DNA from 2 places in the Pantoea sp. ABR1s genome. Region 1 is predicted to be linked to the other one. Evidence: predicted binding sites of a transcription regulator. Region 1 holds the regulator's gene; the other holds the start of a gene.
The links. Region 1 encodes CRP, which controls carbon source genes, mostly activating them, when cyclic AMP is high. Its sites were predicted from a motif close to ATGTGANNNNNNTCACAT; they were not measured.

Region 1 (8,102 bases):
GCCATGCCCTGGCTGAAGCACGCAGAGAAACCGCTGCTGATCATTCACGCCAAAGATGATCCTTTTATGAGTGATGAGGTGATCCCGCACAGCAGCCAATTATCTGCCACTATTACTTATCAACTGACACCACACGGCGGCCATGTAGGTTTTGTTGGTGGGACATTACGCCAGCCTGAAATGTGGCTGGAACAGCGTATCCCCCAGTGGATCGCCCCTTTTCTGGATAACTGATCTCGTGATTATTCCCTGGCAACAGGTCTCACCTGAGACCCTTGAAAATCTGATTGAAACCTTTGTGCTGCGCGAAGGCACGGACTATGGCGAGCAGGAACGCAGCCTGATCGACAAGGTGGCCGATGTGCGACGTCAGCTGGAAACGGGTGAAGTGGTACTGGTGTGGTCGGAACTGCACGAATCGGTCAATATCATGCCGCGCAAAGAATTTCGTGGCTGATGCACCCAACGGCATTTCGTGTTAACAATGCCTATTGCCCGACCTCACAGGGAGCTTTTCTATGTCTGCACGTCATCCCATTATCGCGGTGACTGGTTCCAGCGGCGCAGGGACCACCACCACCAGCGTGGCGTTTCGCAAAATCTTTCAGCAGCTCGATCTTCATGCGGCGGAGCTGGAAGGTGACAGTTTTCACCGCTTTACCCGCCCTGAAATGGATATGGCGATTCGTAAGGCGCGCGATTTAGGACGTCATGTCAGCTACTTCGGCCCGGAAGCCAATGACTTTGGCCTGCTGGAGCAGAGCTTTAAAGAGTATGGTCAGAGCGGACAGGGCCAGTCGCGTAAATATCTGCATACCTATGATGAAGCAGTGCCGTGGAATCAGGTGCCCGGCACCTTTACGCCGTGGCAACCGCTGCCGCAGAACACCGATATTCTCTTCTACGAAGGGCTGCACGGCGGCGTGGTAACGGCGCAGCACAACGTAGCAGAACAGGTTGATCTGCTGGTTGGCGTGGTGCCGATTGTGAACCTGGAGTGGATTCAGAAGCTGGTGCGCGACACTGGCGAGCGCGGCCATTCACGTGAAGCGGTCATGGATTCGGTGGTGCGCTCGATGGAAGATTACATCAACTTCATCACACCACAGTTCTCACGCACTCACCTCAACTTTCAGCGCGTCCCGACGGTCGATACCTCAAACCCGTTCGCTGCCCGCGCTATTCCGTCACTGGATGAGAGCTTTGTGGTGATCCACTTCCAGGCGCTGGAAGATATCGACCTCCCCTACCTGCTGGCGATGCTGCAGGGCTCGTTTATCTCGCACATCAATACGCTGGTGGTGCCTGGCGGCAAAATGGGTCTGGCGATGGAGTTGATCATGGGTCCGCTGGTGAAGCGGCTGATGGAAGGCAAACGAATAGAGTAAGAGGCCAAAAGAGCCTTTCCAGACTAATGCCAATGCAGGATGAATCTGACAGCAGCGAAAAAGCTTAACACGCAGGGTACCGGGTCAGAAGAGGAAAGCGTCCCGCGCCAGGGACGGCGCGGGCCGAGCGGCCATGGATGGCGGTTTTGCGTCTTTCCGATCTGACCCGGTTCCCAGCGCAGGCACAGTCTGACAGCAGAGCACGACAGATTTTGCCCGCGACCTTAAAAGATCCCTGCTGGTACTAAAGTTCGATCACTTCATAGCTATGGGTAATGTTGACGCCTTTACCCAGCATGATGGCCACAGAGCAATATTTTTCAGCAGAAAGATCAACAGCGCGTGAGACCGCTTTATCCTGGAGGGCTTTGCCACTCACGATAAAATGCAGGTTGATGTGCGTAAAGATTCGCGGCGCCTCTTCACGACGTTCTGAGGTCAGTTTTACTTCACAATCAGCCACATCGTTTCGGCCTTTTTGCAGAATTGATACCACGTCAATCGCGCTGCATCCGCCCGCCGCCATCAGCACCATCTCCATTGGGCTGGGCGCTTTATCACCCGAATTTCCATCCATCAGTATCTGATGGCCGGATGAGGATTCTCCGAGGAATGTCAGCCCTTCTACCCATTTCACTCTTGCCTGCATGATTTTTGCTCCGGAATACGCTGTTTTGTCGCCAGAGTACGCTTTCGCCTGGTAAACAGCAATCCAGAGAAATCCGCCCGTAGCTGAAGCGAGACAACAGAAGACAGTCGGCAAAAGCTGTGCTACAAACAGTGCTGAAAATATTTTTCGTCACCCGATGACGAAGCCGGGAAGGATGATGCGCACTGCGCCTGATGCGGCCCGAATAATTTCCTGAAATGGAAACGCTTGAAGCTTTCACCGCCTGACAGGGAAAACTGCCCCCTGTATTTTGGGCACGATTACAACAGAGGATAATAGCGAATGGTTCTCGGCAAACCGCAAACAGACCCTACACTCGAATGGTTCCTGTCCCATTGCCATATTCACAAGTATCCATCCAAAAGTACGCTGATTCACCAAGGTGAAAAAGCAGAAACGCTTTACTACATCGTGAAAGGTTCCGTTGCGGTTCTGATTAAAGATGAAGAAGGCAAAGAGATGATTCTTTCCTACCTGAATCAGGGCGATTTTATTGGTGAACTTGGCCTGTTCGAAGAAGGCCAGGAGCGCAGCGCCTGGGTACGTGCGAAAAGCGCGTGCGAAGTGGCGGAGATTTCTTACAAGAAATTCCGTCAGCTGATCCAGGTTAACCCTGACATCCTGATGCGACTCTCATCGCAGATGGCGCGTCGCCTGCAGGTGACGTCTGAAAAAGTGGGTAACCTCGCTTTCCTCGACGTAACCGGACGCATTGCACAGACCCTGCTCAACCTGGCGAAGCAGCCAGATGCCATGACGCATCCCGACGGCATGCAAATTAAAATCACTCGTCAGGAAATTGGCCAGATTGTTGGTTGTTCACGTGAAACCGTGGGCCGTATTTTGAAGATGCTGGAAGATCAGAACCTGATCTCCGCACACGGCAAAACCATCGTCGTTTACGGCACCCGCTAATTCCTGTCACCCACGGCGTGATGGCAACATCACGCCGTTATTGTTTGTGTTGGGCCGATGTGGCGTCGAATTATTTACCATCCTGAAGTTAACTACGCCTTGCGGCAAACGCTGGTGCTCTGTCTGCCGGTGGCGCTGGGCTGGTTGGCTGGCGACCTGCAAAAAGGTCTGCTGTTCTCATTAGTGCCCGCCTGCTGCAACATCGCCGGTCTGGATACCCCGCATAAACGCTTCTTCAAACGCCTGATTGTTGGCGGCAGCCTGTTTGCCCTCGGCAGCTTTCTGATGCAGTGGCTCACCCTGCATGCTATTCCGCTGCCGCTGATTCTGTTTGCCATGCCCTTATTGCTCGGCGTTACCGGGGAGATCAGCCCGCTGCATGGTCGTCTGCTGCCCGGCACCCTGATTGCCGCCATCTTTACCCTGAGCCTGATTGGCCGCATGCCAATCTATGTTCCCCCGCTGCTCTATATCGGCGGCACGCTATGGTACGGGCTCTTTAACTGGTTCTGGTTCTGGCTGTGGAAAGAGCAGCCAATGCGCGAAAGCCTGAGCCTGATCTATCGCGAGCTGGCTAACTACTGCGACGCAAAATATACCCTGCTGACGCAGCTGACCGATCCGGAAAAGGCGCTGCCGCCGCTGCTGGCTCGTCAGCAGAAAGTGGTCGATCTGATTAACACCTGTTATCAGCAGATGCATATGCTGTCGGCAAGCCGCGATCACAGCCATAAACGGCTGACGCGCGCCTTTCAGGTGGCGCTGGATCTGCAGGAACATATCTCGGTCAGCCTGCATCGGCCGGAAGAGGTGCAGAAGCTGGTCGAACAGAGCCACGCCGAAGCGGTGATCCGCTGGAATGCCAAAACCATCTCGGCCCGGTTGCGGGTGCTGGCGGATAACATTCTCTATCACCAGCTACCCGATCGCTTTGCGATGGATAAACAGCTCGGCGCGCTGGAGAAAATCGCCCATCAGCATCCCGACAATCCGGTGGGTAACTTCTGCCTTTACCACTTCAACCGCATCGCGCGGGTCCTGCGCACCCAGAAACCCCTTTATCAGCGCGATCTGATGGCTGACCGCCAGCGCCGTCTGCCGCTGTTACCGGCGCTGCGCAGTTATCTCTCGTTTCGCTCATCGGCCCTGCGCACTGCCGGCCGCTTTGCGGTGATGCTGATGCTGGGCAGCGCGCTGGCGCTGTTCTTCAACATCCCCAAACCCTACTGGATCCTGATGACCATCATGTTCGTCAGCCAGAACGGCTACAGCGCTACCCGTGTCCGCATTCAGCACCGGGCGCTGGGCACTTTTGCCGGTCTGGTGATCGCGGCCGCCACGCTGCGCATGGCGGTGCCGGAGTCGCTGGTGCTGCTGATCATGCTGGCAATTACTTTTATCAGCTATCGCTTTACCCGCCAGTTCTATGGCTGGTCGATGATTGGCTTTACGGTCACGGCGGTTTACTCGCTGCAATTGCTGTCGCTGAATGGCGCGCAGTTTCTGCTGCCGCGACTCATGGATACGCTGATGGGTTGTCTGATCGCCTTTGGCGGGATGCTGTGGCTGTGGCCGCAGTGGCAGAGCGGCTTACTGCGGCAGAACGCCCATGACGCACTGGAAACCTATCAGGATGCGCTGCGGCTGTTGCTGGGTGACGAACAGTCACCAGAGAAACTGGCTTATCAGCGCGTGAAGGTCAATCAGGCACACAATGCGCTGTTTAACTCACTGAATCAGGCGATGCAGGAACCCGCGTTCAACTCCCGCTATCTGAGTGATATGCGGCTCTGGGTCACGCACAGTCAGTTTATCGTCGAGCATATCAACGCCATGACGATTCTGGCGCGGGAGCACACCATGCTCACTGCCTCGCTGGCTGAGCGTTACCTGCAATCCTGTGAAATCGCGCTGCAGCGGTGTCAGCAGCGGCTGGAATATGATGGTGAAAGCTCACAGGTTAACCTGCTGGATGAGCTGGAGAACATCAGTGAGGGACCGATCACGGTGGTGGAGCAGCATGTGCGGCGCATTCTCGATCATCTGAGCGTGATGTACACCATTTCATCGCTGGCGTGGAACCAGCGGCCGCAACATGGCCGCTGGCTGATCAGACGCTTACGTAAAAACTAAGCTAGCCGTTGAGCACGTTGCCGACGGCCGTGGCGAAGCGGCTCATGCCCTCTTCGATGTCGGCAGGCTCAATGATCAGTGACGGGGCAAAACGCATCACGTCAGTGCCGGCAACCAGCACCATCACGCCTTCTGCGGCCGCGGCATTCAGGATGTCGCGTGCTTTACCGGCATGCTGCGGTTTCAGCGCCGCGCCAATCAGCAGACCCTTGCCGCGAATATCGCTGAAGAGATCATACTTCGCATCGATGGCCTGCAGCGCCGTGACAAAGTGCTGACGACGTGTCTCAACGCCTGCCAGCACCTCCGGCGTATTGATAATATCGAGCGCAGTTTCGGCGATGGCGCAGGCGAGTGGATTGCCGCCATAGGTGGTGCCATGCACGCCCGGCGCCATGGTCGAGGCGATCTCGTTAGTGGTCAGCATGGCGCTGACCGGGAAACCGCCGCCCAGCGCTTTGGCTGAGGTCAGAATATCGGGCTGGATGCCATAATGCTCATAGGCGAACAGCTTGCCGCTGCGCCCCATGCCGCTCTGCACTTCATCCAGCACCAGCAGCGCCTGATGCTGATCGCAAAGCTCACGCAGTCCCTGCATAAATTCCTGCGTTGCGGGCACGACGCCGCCCTCACCCTGAATCGGTTCAACCACAATGGCGCAGGTGTGATCGTCAATGACCGCTTTTACTGCGTTCAGATCATTGAACGGCACATGGACGATATCCGCCGGTTTAGGCCCGAACCCATCAGAATATTTTGGCTGTCCGCCGACCGTGACGGTAAACAGCGTCCGGCCATGAAAGGCGTTATGAAAGGCGATAATCTTACTTTTGAATGGGCTGTGACGTTTGCAGGCGTAGTAGCGCGCCAGCTTAAAGGCGGCCTCGTTGGCTTCGGCCCCGGAGTTAGCGAAGAAGACCCGCTCGGCAAAGGTCGCCTGAATTAACTTACTGGCAAGACGCAGCGCCGGTTCGTTGGTGAAGACGTTGCTGGTGTGCCACAGCGTCTCGCCCTGACTTTTCAGCGTCTCCACCAGCGCAGGATGGCAGTGTCCAAGTGCGGTGACGGCGATACCACCTGAGAAATCGATATACTCTTTGCCCTGCTGATCCCATACACGACTGCCCTTGCCTTTTACCGGCACGAACTGCGCAGGTGCATAAACAGGCAAAATAACGTTATCGAACGTCTCCCGCGTGACCGCAATTTTTTCCGCTGCCATTGATGACCCCATTTAGATGATTGATGTGCAACTTTGAAATAATAATCACAAAATATGCATAAAAAATCACTCAAAGGCAACTTATTGCTCAAGGAAATTGCGCAGCAGCTGATGTCCCTGCTCGCTGAGAATGCTTTCGGGATGGAACTGCACGCCTTCCAGCGCCAGGGTTTTATGGCGGAATCCCATAATTTCGTCAGGCTCGCCGTCACGCACCGTCCAGGCAGTCACCTCGAAGGCATCTGGCAGGGAGTCGCGCTGTACAATCAGCGAATGGTAGCGGGTCACGGTTAGTGGATTTTTCAGAGTGTGGAACACGCCCTGGCCAGTGTGCTGAATCGCAGAGGTTTTGCCGTGCATCACCTGACGCGCACGCACGACCTGCGCGCCATACGCCTGCGCAATTGCCTGATGGCCCAGACAGACGCCCAGCACCGGCAGCTGACCGGCGAAATGCCGGATCGCCGCCAGCGAAATGCCTGACTCCGACGGCGTGCAGGGACCAGGGGAGATCACCAGATGAGTCAGCGGTAACGCCGCCATCTGCTCCAGCGTGATGGCATCATTGCGCACCACCTGAACCTGCGCGCCCAGCTCGCAGAAATATTGATAAAGATTCCAGGTAAAGGAGTCGTAATTGTCGATAAGCAGCAGCATGGCCAGTCCAGAATAATTACCCGCGCCGCTATTCTACGCGGTTAAGCCGCCTCGCTCACCACTTTCGCAAATACCTGCTCCAGCAAAGTCAGGTCTCCGGCCACACCAGCCTGATTCGCCGCTTTCCAGCTTTCAGCGTCAGTCTCTTCCCAGGAGAGCAGATAACCGGCATGCAGCGCCAGCTGTTCAAAGAAAATCCGCTGCGCCCGACCGTTGCCGTGGCGGAAAGGATGCAACATATTGATTTCGCAGTAGTAGTGGGCAACACGCTCAATAAACGCGTCACGTGGCAGGTCAGCAAGGCCCTTCTCCTCCTCCAGCGCGGCCATCAGGGCGTTACCTTCCTTTTCGATATATTCGAAATGACAGAACGGCGTCTCATCGCGCCAGATATCGATAGTGCGCAGTTCACCAGCCCAGCTGTAGACGTCCTGAAACAGCGTACGGTGGATCTGGCGCAGGTAAGGCAGTCCAGGATTACGGGGGCCCAGCTCCAGCGTGGCGGCACGCGCCGCACTAAAACTCAGCTCCGCCTTACGCAGCTGCGCGGCATCGTGAATATCGGGCAGGTTTTTCAGCACATTGTCATGCTGCCACAGGTAGGGATCCTGGCTGACGGCGGTATTAGAGTCCATATTGCCTCCTCAGTGACGCCAGACGTGCGGCCGCATCATCGCTGTTTACGCTGGTTTCATTTGGCGAGAAGCCTTCCAGCCGACAGCTGGCCTGATAGCTGGCGCTACGCCGCTGTCGCCACAGGGTGACCTTCTGTTTTTCGGTGAGTTTGTTCGCCATGCCGCCTCCTGCTCAGGTTTTTGCCCTAAGTATAAGAGCAAATTCTGGCTTTGCCGGATGCGGCAGGCGGTCGCCATCCGCAGATGGCGACGAACGGACTTAAGGCAGGACTTTGGCGGAGAGGATAACTACCGGTTTGGATGGAACATTCTGGTAAGGACCCACATCTTTGGTCGGTACCTGAGAAATTTTTTCAACCACATCCTGACCTTTCACAATCTTACCAAATACGGCATAGCCAAAATCGCGCTGTCCGTGATCGAGGAATGCATTATCCGCGACGTTGAGGAAGAACTGGCTGGTCGCACTGTCTTTATCGGCG
Region 2 (8,102 bases), 740 kb from region 1:
CCAGTAAAATCAGCGAGTAAAGTCGATCGTCTACACTGTTAAGGTACTGAAAAAAATCCACCCGACAAATATAGAGGTTACGATGCAAGTCAGTCCTTATCTGTTTCTCTATGGCCGTTGCGAAGAGGCTATCGACTTTTACCTGCAGGCGACCGGGGGAGAGTTGCTCTCTAAAATGAAATTCGGTGATATGCCGGATCAGGGTGAGCAGGTCGGCGATCAGTCTGCCGCGCCGCAGCCGCCAGAAAAGATCATGCATGCCCAGCTGCGTATTGGTGACGGTGAGCTGATGCTGAGCGATGGCAACACCGATCAGCCGCCAGCGTCTGAGCATGCCGGTTACGCGGTCAGTCTCTCAACTACCGATGTCGAAAAGGGTAAAGCCTGGTTTGAGAAACTGTCGGCAGGCGGCAAGGTGACAACTGAGTGGCAGGAGACGTTCTGGTCGAACGGATTCGCGATGTTCATTGATAAGTTCAACATTCCATGGCGCATCAACGTCGAGAAGCCGCAGGAATAATCGGGCCAGCCGGCGTCGTAATTTGCGGCGCCGTATTAATTAATGGCAACTGCCCGGATTAATGCGCGGCGGCGCTATTCAGGCCGCCGCACGTAATCAGAAGTTATAACCCGCCACCAGGTAGTAACCCCAGCCAGTCGATTTCACTTCAAACGGCCCGTTGCCGAAATTCAGCTCCTGACCATCCGCCCACTGTCCGCCGTTGTGGAAGTAACGCGCCACCGCAGAGAAGTGCCAGTGATCGTAACCCAGTGACAGAATATGGCTGGAGGCGATGGAGTTGCTGGTGCGTGATGAACCGCCTTTATCGCGGAGATCGGAACCCCAGTCGAAGTTGGTGAAGCCCACATAGCCCAGATTACCGCCCCACAGCGTGGTGATTGGCACAAAGTATTTCACTTTGAAGCGATAGCCATCCCAGCTGTTTTCATTCGCCGCACCGTAGTTTTCCCACTGATATTTTGCGTAGACGTTCAGCGACAGGCCGACATCGCTGTGCGTATCGATATCGGTGCCCAGACCCATATACCAGGTGTTCTGGCGGCTATCGCTGTTGCGGCCCATGTCGTAGATGTAGTTGTTAGCGAAATACCACTCTTTGAACGGACCAAACGCCAGGCTGGTGCCGGTCAGTTTGTCGATAGAGAAGCGCGGCTCAATCTCCATAAACATCGGTGAACCGTGATCAAAAATGCCGTTGGCGTTGCTGTTGCCTGCGCCGAAGAAGTTGGTCAGATCGAGGTAGCCATAAAAATCGAACCAGTCCTTCTTCGCAAACGCTTCATATTCCAGATAAACGTCGTTGTTAAACTGCGGTCCGAAACGGGTGTGGTAGCTGCCTACCACGTTAACGCTCTGATGCCACCAGTCGGAGACATACTGCGGATCGCTTTCAGCGGCCTGCGCAGCGCCACTCAATGAACATGCCAGCACGGCACCTGCTATCAACGTTTTAAATTTCATTATTATCAGCCACATGCTTTTGACCGCCGCACAGCAGACGCAGTCAGAGAGAAATCGGTCCCTTGATGGGAATGAGGGTTTCACAGCAAATAACAGCCAGTTCTTCAGCCCGCGTAGCGTGCCTGTAACAGATCGATAGAAAATAGATTTTGCTCACGTTTGTCAAAAAGTGTTGCATTACAATTCAGCTAAAATGTGATGCGCTTCACAATAATGACCAGGATCGAACGGAACCAGGCAACCGTTTACGTTGTCTGGTTCGTGATCAAACGGGCGGGATCAGGGAAGGGTGACGCGAACCTGCAAACCACAAATGGCACCCTGTGGCGTCATGCAATTGGAAAGGGCGACGTGAATCTGATGCTTCTGTGCGACGTTGCGCACAATGGATAATCCCAGCCCGCTGCCCTGGGCTTTAACGTCAGGTGAACGGGTAAAACGGTCAAAGGCGCGTTCGATAAAGGATTCCGGCATGCCTGGCCCGTTATCGACAATATCGACCACTGTTTTACCTGCGACCCGATGCAGCAGCACATCGACCAGGCTGCCCTCCGGCGTGTGCAACATGGCGTTACCAATCAGATTGTCGAACAGGCTGCGCAGCTCGGAACGGCTGGCCTGCAGACGATACTGCGTGGAGCCATTAAAGCCGATATCGATGCCGCGTTTATCTGCCACCACCATCAGCTGCTCAATGCTCTCTTTCAGCAGATCGTCCAGTTCGATATGCTCGACGCTGGCGACCACGCTCTGGTCATCCTGACGCGAGACATTAAGTAACTGCGTGACCAGATGACGGGTGCGTGTGACGCCCGCTTCCAGCTGGCTGAACTGCCGGCTCGCTTCGCCTGGCTGGATATGCTGACGCAGATTTTCCAGCTGCAAGGTCACCGCCGTTACCGGCGTGCGCAGCTCATGCGCCGCATCTTCCAGGAACTGACGCTGCGACGACCAGGCCTCACGCAGCTTACTCAGCAGCGAGTTGTAGGCGGCCACCAGCGGCAGGATCTCATCCGGCAAGCCTTCGGGTGAGACATTGTGCGGATGATGCGTCTCCTGCGCGGCAATCTGACGCGAAGCGACCTGCAGATCCCGGGTGATCTTGCGCACCACCAGCCAGATCACCAGCAGTGACAGCGGCATCATCAGGATCAATGGAATGATCGCTGACAACGCCCGCTTGACCATCAATGCCTTCATGTAGCTGAGGTTGTGCATCACCTGGATAGTTTTTATCTCGCTGCCAGGTAAGCCGGGCCGGGTATAGATGCGCCATTCGCAGTCGTCGCACTGACCCACATGCACGTCGCGATAGCCCCGTTGATTTTGCAGCGGAGCCTGCAGCTCCGGCCATGAGCTGGCTCGTAACTGACCCCGATCGTCCCACAGTTGCACCACAAAGGCGCTCTTCGCCTTGTCAGGCGCAATAAGCATCGGCATCAGGGCGGGCATCTGTTTATTAGTGGACCAGGCATCAGCGATTTTTGCCAGCTGATCGTCCTTCATGGTGCCAACCATATCGCCATAGCAGCTGAAGAAATACCAGGTGACGCCGCCGATCATCAGCAGATGAATAATCAGCAGCGTAGAGAGTAATTTGTTGCGTAATGAACGCATAAAGGTGAAGGGTTTCATATTGCCGGTACCCGCCAGCCCAGCCCGCGCACATTGCGGATCACGTCGTTATCCAGCTTGCGGCGCATCCCGTGGATCAGGACATCCACCGCGTTGCTGCTGACTTCATCGCCCCAGCCATAGATGCGATTTTCCAGCTGCTCGCGCGACAGAATAGCGCCTGGCCGCTCCAGCAGGGCGTAGAGCAGGGCATATTCGCGCGCCGTAAGCTGCTCGCGCTGTCCTTTGTAGAGCACTTCGCGGGTCATCATATCCAGCTGCACATCGCCGCTGCCCAGCACCGAGTCTGCTGCGCCGTGACTACGTCGGGTAATCGCGCGCATCCGGGCCATAACTTCCTGCAAATCGAACGGTTTAAGCAGGTAGTCGTCAGCGCCGCTGTCGAGTCCCTGAATCCGCTGCGCCACCGTGTCGCGTGCGGTAAGAATCAGCACCGGCGTGGCGTCGCCGCGCCCGCGCGCCCGGCGCAGTACCTGCAGGCCATCATCGCGCGGTAAGCCGAGATCGAGCAGCACGCAGCTGTAGCCGCCTTCGCTCCAGGCATTCTGGGCATAGATGCCATCACGCACCCAGTCCACCGACCAGCCCGCCCCCTCCAGTGCCTGCTGCAGGTTCGCGCCGATCATTTCATCATCTTCAACCAGTAACACGCGCATGGCTGATCTCCTTCAGAAAGATGAGGGGAGTTTACTCACCAATTGTTAGGCCAGAATTATCCGCCGTCATACTTCGCGCTGTAGCGGCGTTGGCTGCTTTTGCTCACCCCAGTCACTGACTTATGTCAGCTCCTGGGGACTCACGCATTTGCCGCCTTGCCACAGCACGGATTATTTTGGCGGACTTCTGCCGTCATACTTCGCACTGTGGCGGCGTTGGCTGCTTTTGCTCACCCCAGTCACTGACTTATGTCAGCTCCTGGGGACTCGCGCATTTGCCGCCTTGCCACAGCATGAATTATTTCGCGGACCGCCGTCACCGGTATTTTATGGAGGAGTCAGGTGGCCTGATGTCCCCATCCATATCCATTGAGATGCCAGCGATTGCAAGCGTAAATGGGGTGACGTATATTTGAGCAACAGATTAATGCCAGACATTTCAGCGGTGAATAGTATGTCAGCCCAGGAAGCAAAAATCAGACATCAGCGCGAGTATCAGGATCGTGTTGAAGCCGTCCGAAATGGTCAGGCTCCAGGCCGCGTGCTTGAAAAACGTCCTCAGGGTATTGTGCCTGCAAAAAGTGGACGCAGCCTCGCATTTTTCTGATGTCACGCCGTGCTGAAATCAGCCAGGTAGTAAAATAAGCTCATCATACAGGTGGGCTTTTTTTATGACATTGCACGCTATTCCTCCAGAAGAACAGATCCTTAAACTCAACCATTATCTTATTGATAACGCCGGACAACTTCCGTCACCGGTTATTACTGTAGGCGGTCAGGCTGTTATGTACTGGTATCTGACCTACCTGCATCTTTATCCTGATCAGCCTGATGTAACATCCATAACCTCAATTGATGTTGATTATGTCACCCGAAAGGAAGGCGTTGATTTTCTGGCTCAGGAATATCAGCGATATCTCAAACATGTTGACGCCTGACAGGGCTGAATACCCCCGTCACTTATGATGCAGAAATAAATTTGTCTGACTCAGCGTTTTTATCTTCTGCCTTTTTTCAGCAGCAATCTCTTCACGAACTTTCACACTAAAGCCCCGCTGGCCGCGCGATTCCGCCTCCGTTTCCGCCGTTGCTAATTCTGCGCTAATTTTCTGCTAATTAAGGGATAAATTTTAGCAGGTAGAGTGGCTCCACTGCACATCAGCATCAACAGGAGGAACCATGAATCAGCGCGAGTTTATTCGGAGTTTGCTGGACTGGATTGAGAACAACTTAGGACACGATCTGCATCTGGATGAGGTGGCGCGCCGCTCGGGCTATTCGCGCTGGCATCTGCAACGGCTGTTTCGCCAGCATACCGGCTTTTCACTGGCAGAATATATCCGTCAGCGCCGTTTAACCGAGTCTGCGCTCACGTTGCTGAGCAGCAACGAAGCGATACTGCAGGTGGCGATGAACTATGGCTTTGATACCCAGCAGGCCTATACCCGCACGTTTAAAAACTACTTTATGGTGACGCCTGGCCAGTTGCGCCGTCAGCGTCGCGTCGAGCCGGATCGGCTGCTATTCCCTCTGGCGATGGCCAGCTGATGCCTGATAAGACCTTCCCGTCACAGCCTGCGGACGGGAAGGTCGGCCCGCGCTTTGCGCTTCTCTCCACTTGTTCTTCGCCTCGCCTTTTTTTGCCCATCAGCCACAGTGACCCCGCCCGAACGTGTTAGTTTGTTGTCAGCATCCCTTTACTGTCGGAGTCGGGAAACATGGAAAACGGCGCGAATTTAACCGCCATGTTGGTATTTGCACGGGTTGTGGAATTACAGAGTTTCAGTGAGGCGGCACGCGCACTCGGCTTGTCCAAATCCCATGTCAGCCGGGAGATCGCCCGTCTGGAGCTGCGGCTCGGTATCCGGCTGCTGCAACGTACCACCCGGCGGCTGGCGCTGACCGAGCTGGGCCAGGCGTACTATCCCTACTGTGTGCGGATGCTGGCCGAAGTGCAGCGCGCCGAAGCCTTTGTGCAGCAGGTGCATCAGCAGCCCGTCGGCCATGTCAGGCTGCAGGCACCCGTTACGTTCGGCTGCCAGTGCGTAGTCCCTGTCCTTAACCGCTTTCTGCGTCGGCATCTGCATATCAATGTCGATCTTGATCTGACCGATCGCAGTCACGATCGGCTGGATGATCAGGCGGATCTGGCGATTGTGATCCGATCCCGATCGCCACAGCAGGGCAATTTTCGGGTACTGAGCGAAATCGAGTGGGGGCTCTATGCCGCGCCTGCCTACCTGGCGCAGCGACCCGCTATCACACATCCTGAGATGCTGCCACGGCACGACCTGCTGCTGTTTCATGGTCCGGCGCACACCGCCGCACTGCCGTTCCGCCGTGATAAACAGCGGCTGGCACTGGATGTACGCAGCCGTTTTCGCGCCAATAACAGTATGGCGCTGCTCAATGCGGCACTGGCGGGGAGCGGCATCGCCTATCTGCCCTCCTACATGGCCCAGGAGGCGATGGCGCGCGGTGATATTCAGCAACTGCTGCCGGAGTGGCAGATGGATCGTCTGCAAAGTTATCTGCTGCTGCACGACACGCCTGAACCGGCGTCGCCCGTGACGCTGCTGTGCGATGCCGTGGTTGCGGCGCTGAATACAGGCTGATTGTTGCCTGCTGACAACAATCAGCGCCACAGAGTAACTATCCCGATGCGACTGTTGTTACTCCGCTACGCCGGTTAGCCTGTATCCCTGACTACTCACCGGATATCATCATGCAACAGTCACCCGAAACTGCAGAGTTTCAGCACTGGCGACGTAACTTAGGGGTCTGCGTCGTCGGCTCTTTTACCACTATCGTGGCGATGACGCTGCTGCTGCCGTTCCTGCCGCTCTATGTGCAGCAACTCGGCGTTGAGCAGCCTGCCGCTATCGCCCGCTGGTCCGGCCTTGCCTACGGCGCGACCTTTTTCAGCGCCGCACTGACGGCGCCGTTGTGGGGCAGGCTGGCTGACCGCTATGGTCGTAAGCTGATGCTGATTCGGGCCAGTCTCGGGATGGCGATTGCGATGTCGCTGATTGGCATGGCGACCGCGCCGTGGCAACTGGTGGCGCTGCGCCTGCTGGCGGGGCTGCTGGGCGGCTACGCATCGGGATCGACCATTCTGGTGGCGGCGCAAACGCCGAAAGCACAGACCGGCTGGGCGCTGGGGGTGTTGTCTTCCGGCATTATGGCCGGCAACGTGGTCGGACCGCTGCTGGGCGGTGTGCTACCGCCACTGATCGGGATTCGTCAGACTTTCTGGCTGACCGGTGCCGTGATTTTTCTCGCCTTCCTCGCCACCACCTTTTTACTCAAAGAGCAGCCACGTGCTCCCGCTACATCGCGCGCCAGCCAGCAACCGCATTCTGAAGCCGGGCCGGTTAATCACAGCCTGATACGGCTGATGTGGCTCTCTGGCATGTTGCTGATCTTCGCCAGCATGTCGATTGAGCCGATTATTACGCTTTACGTGGGCGAGTTTGTGCAGGGCGACCACCAGATCACCCTGATAGCCGGACTGGTGATGTCCGCGGCGGCGCTGGGCACGGTCCTGGCGGCACCACGACTGGGTCGGCTGGCCGATCGGGTAGGGCACTGGCGGGTGCTGACCGGCGGTTTAGTCGTTAGCGGGCTGCTGCTGATACCCCAGGCATTTATCACGGCGGCCTGGCAACTGGTGCTGCTGCGTTTTCTGATGGGGATGGCGCTGGGCGGGTTGATGCCGTGCATCACGGCGATTATTCGTCATAACGTGCCGGGCTCACAGGTTGGGCGGATGCTGGGATATTCGACCTCGGCACAATATATCGGCCAGGTCAGCGGGCCGCTGTTCGGTGGGCTGGTGGGCGGTGCATTCGGGATGCGGCCGGTGTTTCTGGCAACCTGCGTGGTGATGCTGTTTTGCGCCTGGCTCAACTGGCGTGGGATGAAAAAGTAGCGCGATCAAAAAAGCGGACCGGAGTCCGCCTTAGTTTATTCACAGCTGCGTGAATTACTTCTGGTCTGGCAGCGCGTAGGCAATGACATAATCGCCCAGCCTGGTACCAAACGAGCCGTGACCCCCTGCCGCGATGACAACGTACTGCTTGCCATCCACTTCATAGGTCATTGGTGTCGCCTGGCCGCCTGCTGGCAGACGTGCCTGCCATAACAGTTCGCCGGTATCAGTGCTGAAAGCACGCAGGTAGTTATCTGCAGTCGCACCAATGAAGAACACCTTACCTGCGGTGGTGATAGGACCACCCAGCATCGGCATACCCATTTTGAACGGCAGCGGAACCGGTGCGCTATCGCGAACGGTACCGATACGCTGTTTCCACACCACGTTGTTGGTC

Region 2: a site for CRP is predicted at 1,677-1,694, ahead of ACXKZD_RS17665 (nucleoside-specific channel-forming protein Tsx). Genes of this name have one in related genera too.

Annotation. Positions count from the first base shown of each region.
Region 1 covers NZ_CM173823.1:420,319-428,420, reverse strand. Annotated here, with positions in the region: gene ACXKZD_RS01985 (hydrolase) at 1-234, shown strand, start outside; gene ACXKZD_RS01980 (YheU family protein) at 239-457, shown strand; gene ACXKZD_RS01975 (phosphoribulokinase) at 519-1,388, shown strand; gene ACXKZD_RS01970 (OsmC family protein) at 1,633-2,037, opposite strand; gene crp (cAMP-activated global transcriptional regulator CRP) at 2,341-2,973, shown strand; gene ACXKZD_RS01960 (YccS/YhfK family putative transporter) at 3,031-5,106, shown strand; gene argD (bifunctional acetylornithine/succinyldiaminopimelate transaminase) at 5,108-6,328, opposite strand; gene ACXKZD_RS01950 (aminodeoxychorismate/anthranilate synthase component II) at 6,410-6,985, opposite strand; gene ACXKZD_RS01945 (putative adenosine monophosphate-protein transferase Fic) at 7,027-7,620, opposite strand; gene ACXKZD_RS01940 (YhfG family protein) at 7,610-7,780, opposite strand; gene ppiA (peptidylprolyl isomerase A) at 7,880-8,102, opposite strand, start outside.
Region 2 covers NZ_CM173823.1:3,740,577-3,748,678, reverse strand. Annotated here, with positions in the region: gene ACXKZD_RS17675 (LysR family transcriptional regulator) at 1-7, shown strand, start outside; gene yjdN (VOC family metalloprotein YjdN) at 83-520, shown strand; gene ACXKZD_RS17665 (nucleoside-specific channel-forming protein Tsx) at 617-1,483, opposite strand; gene ACXKZD_RS17660 (sensor histidine kinase) at 1,763-3,118, opposite strand; gene ACXKZD_RS17655 (response regulator) at 3,115-3,774, opposite strand; gene ACXKZD_RS17650 (hypothetical protein) at 4,446-4,712, shown strand; gene ACXKZD_RS17645 (helix-turn-helix domain-containing protein) at 4,954-5,322, shown strand; gene ACXKZD_RS17640 (LysR family transcriptional regulator) at 5,493-6,389, shown strand; gene ACXKZD_RS17635 (MFS transporter) at 6,500-7,705, shown strand; gene ACXKZD_RS17630 (glucose/quinate/shikimate family membrane-bound PQQ-dependent dehydrogenase) at 7,760-8,102, opposite strand, start outside.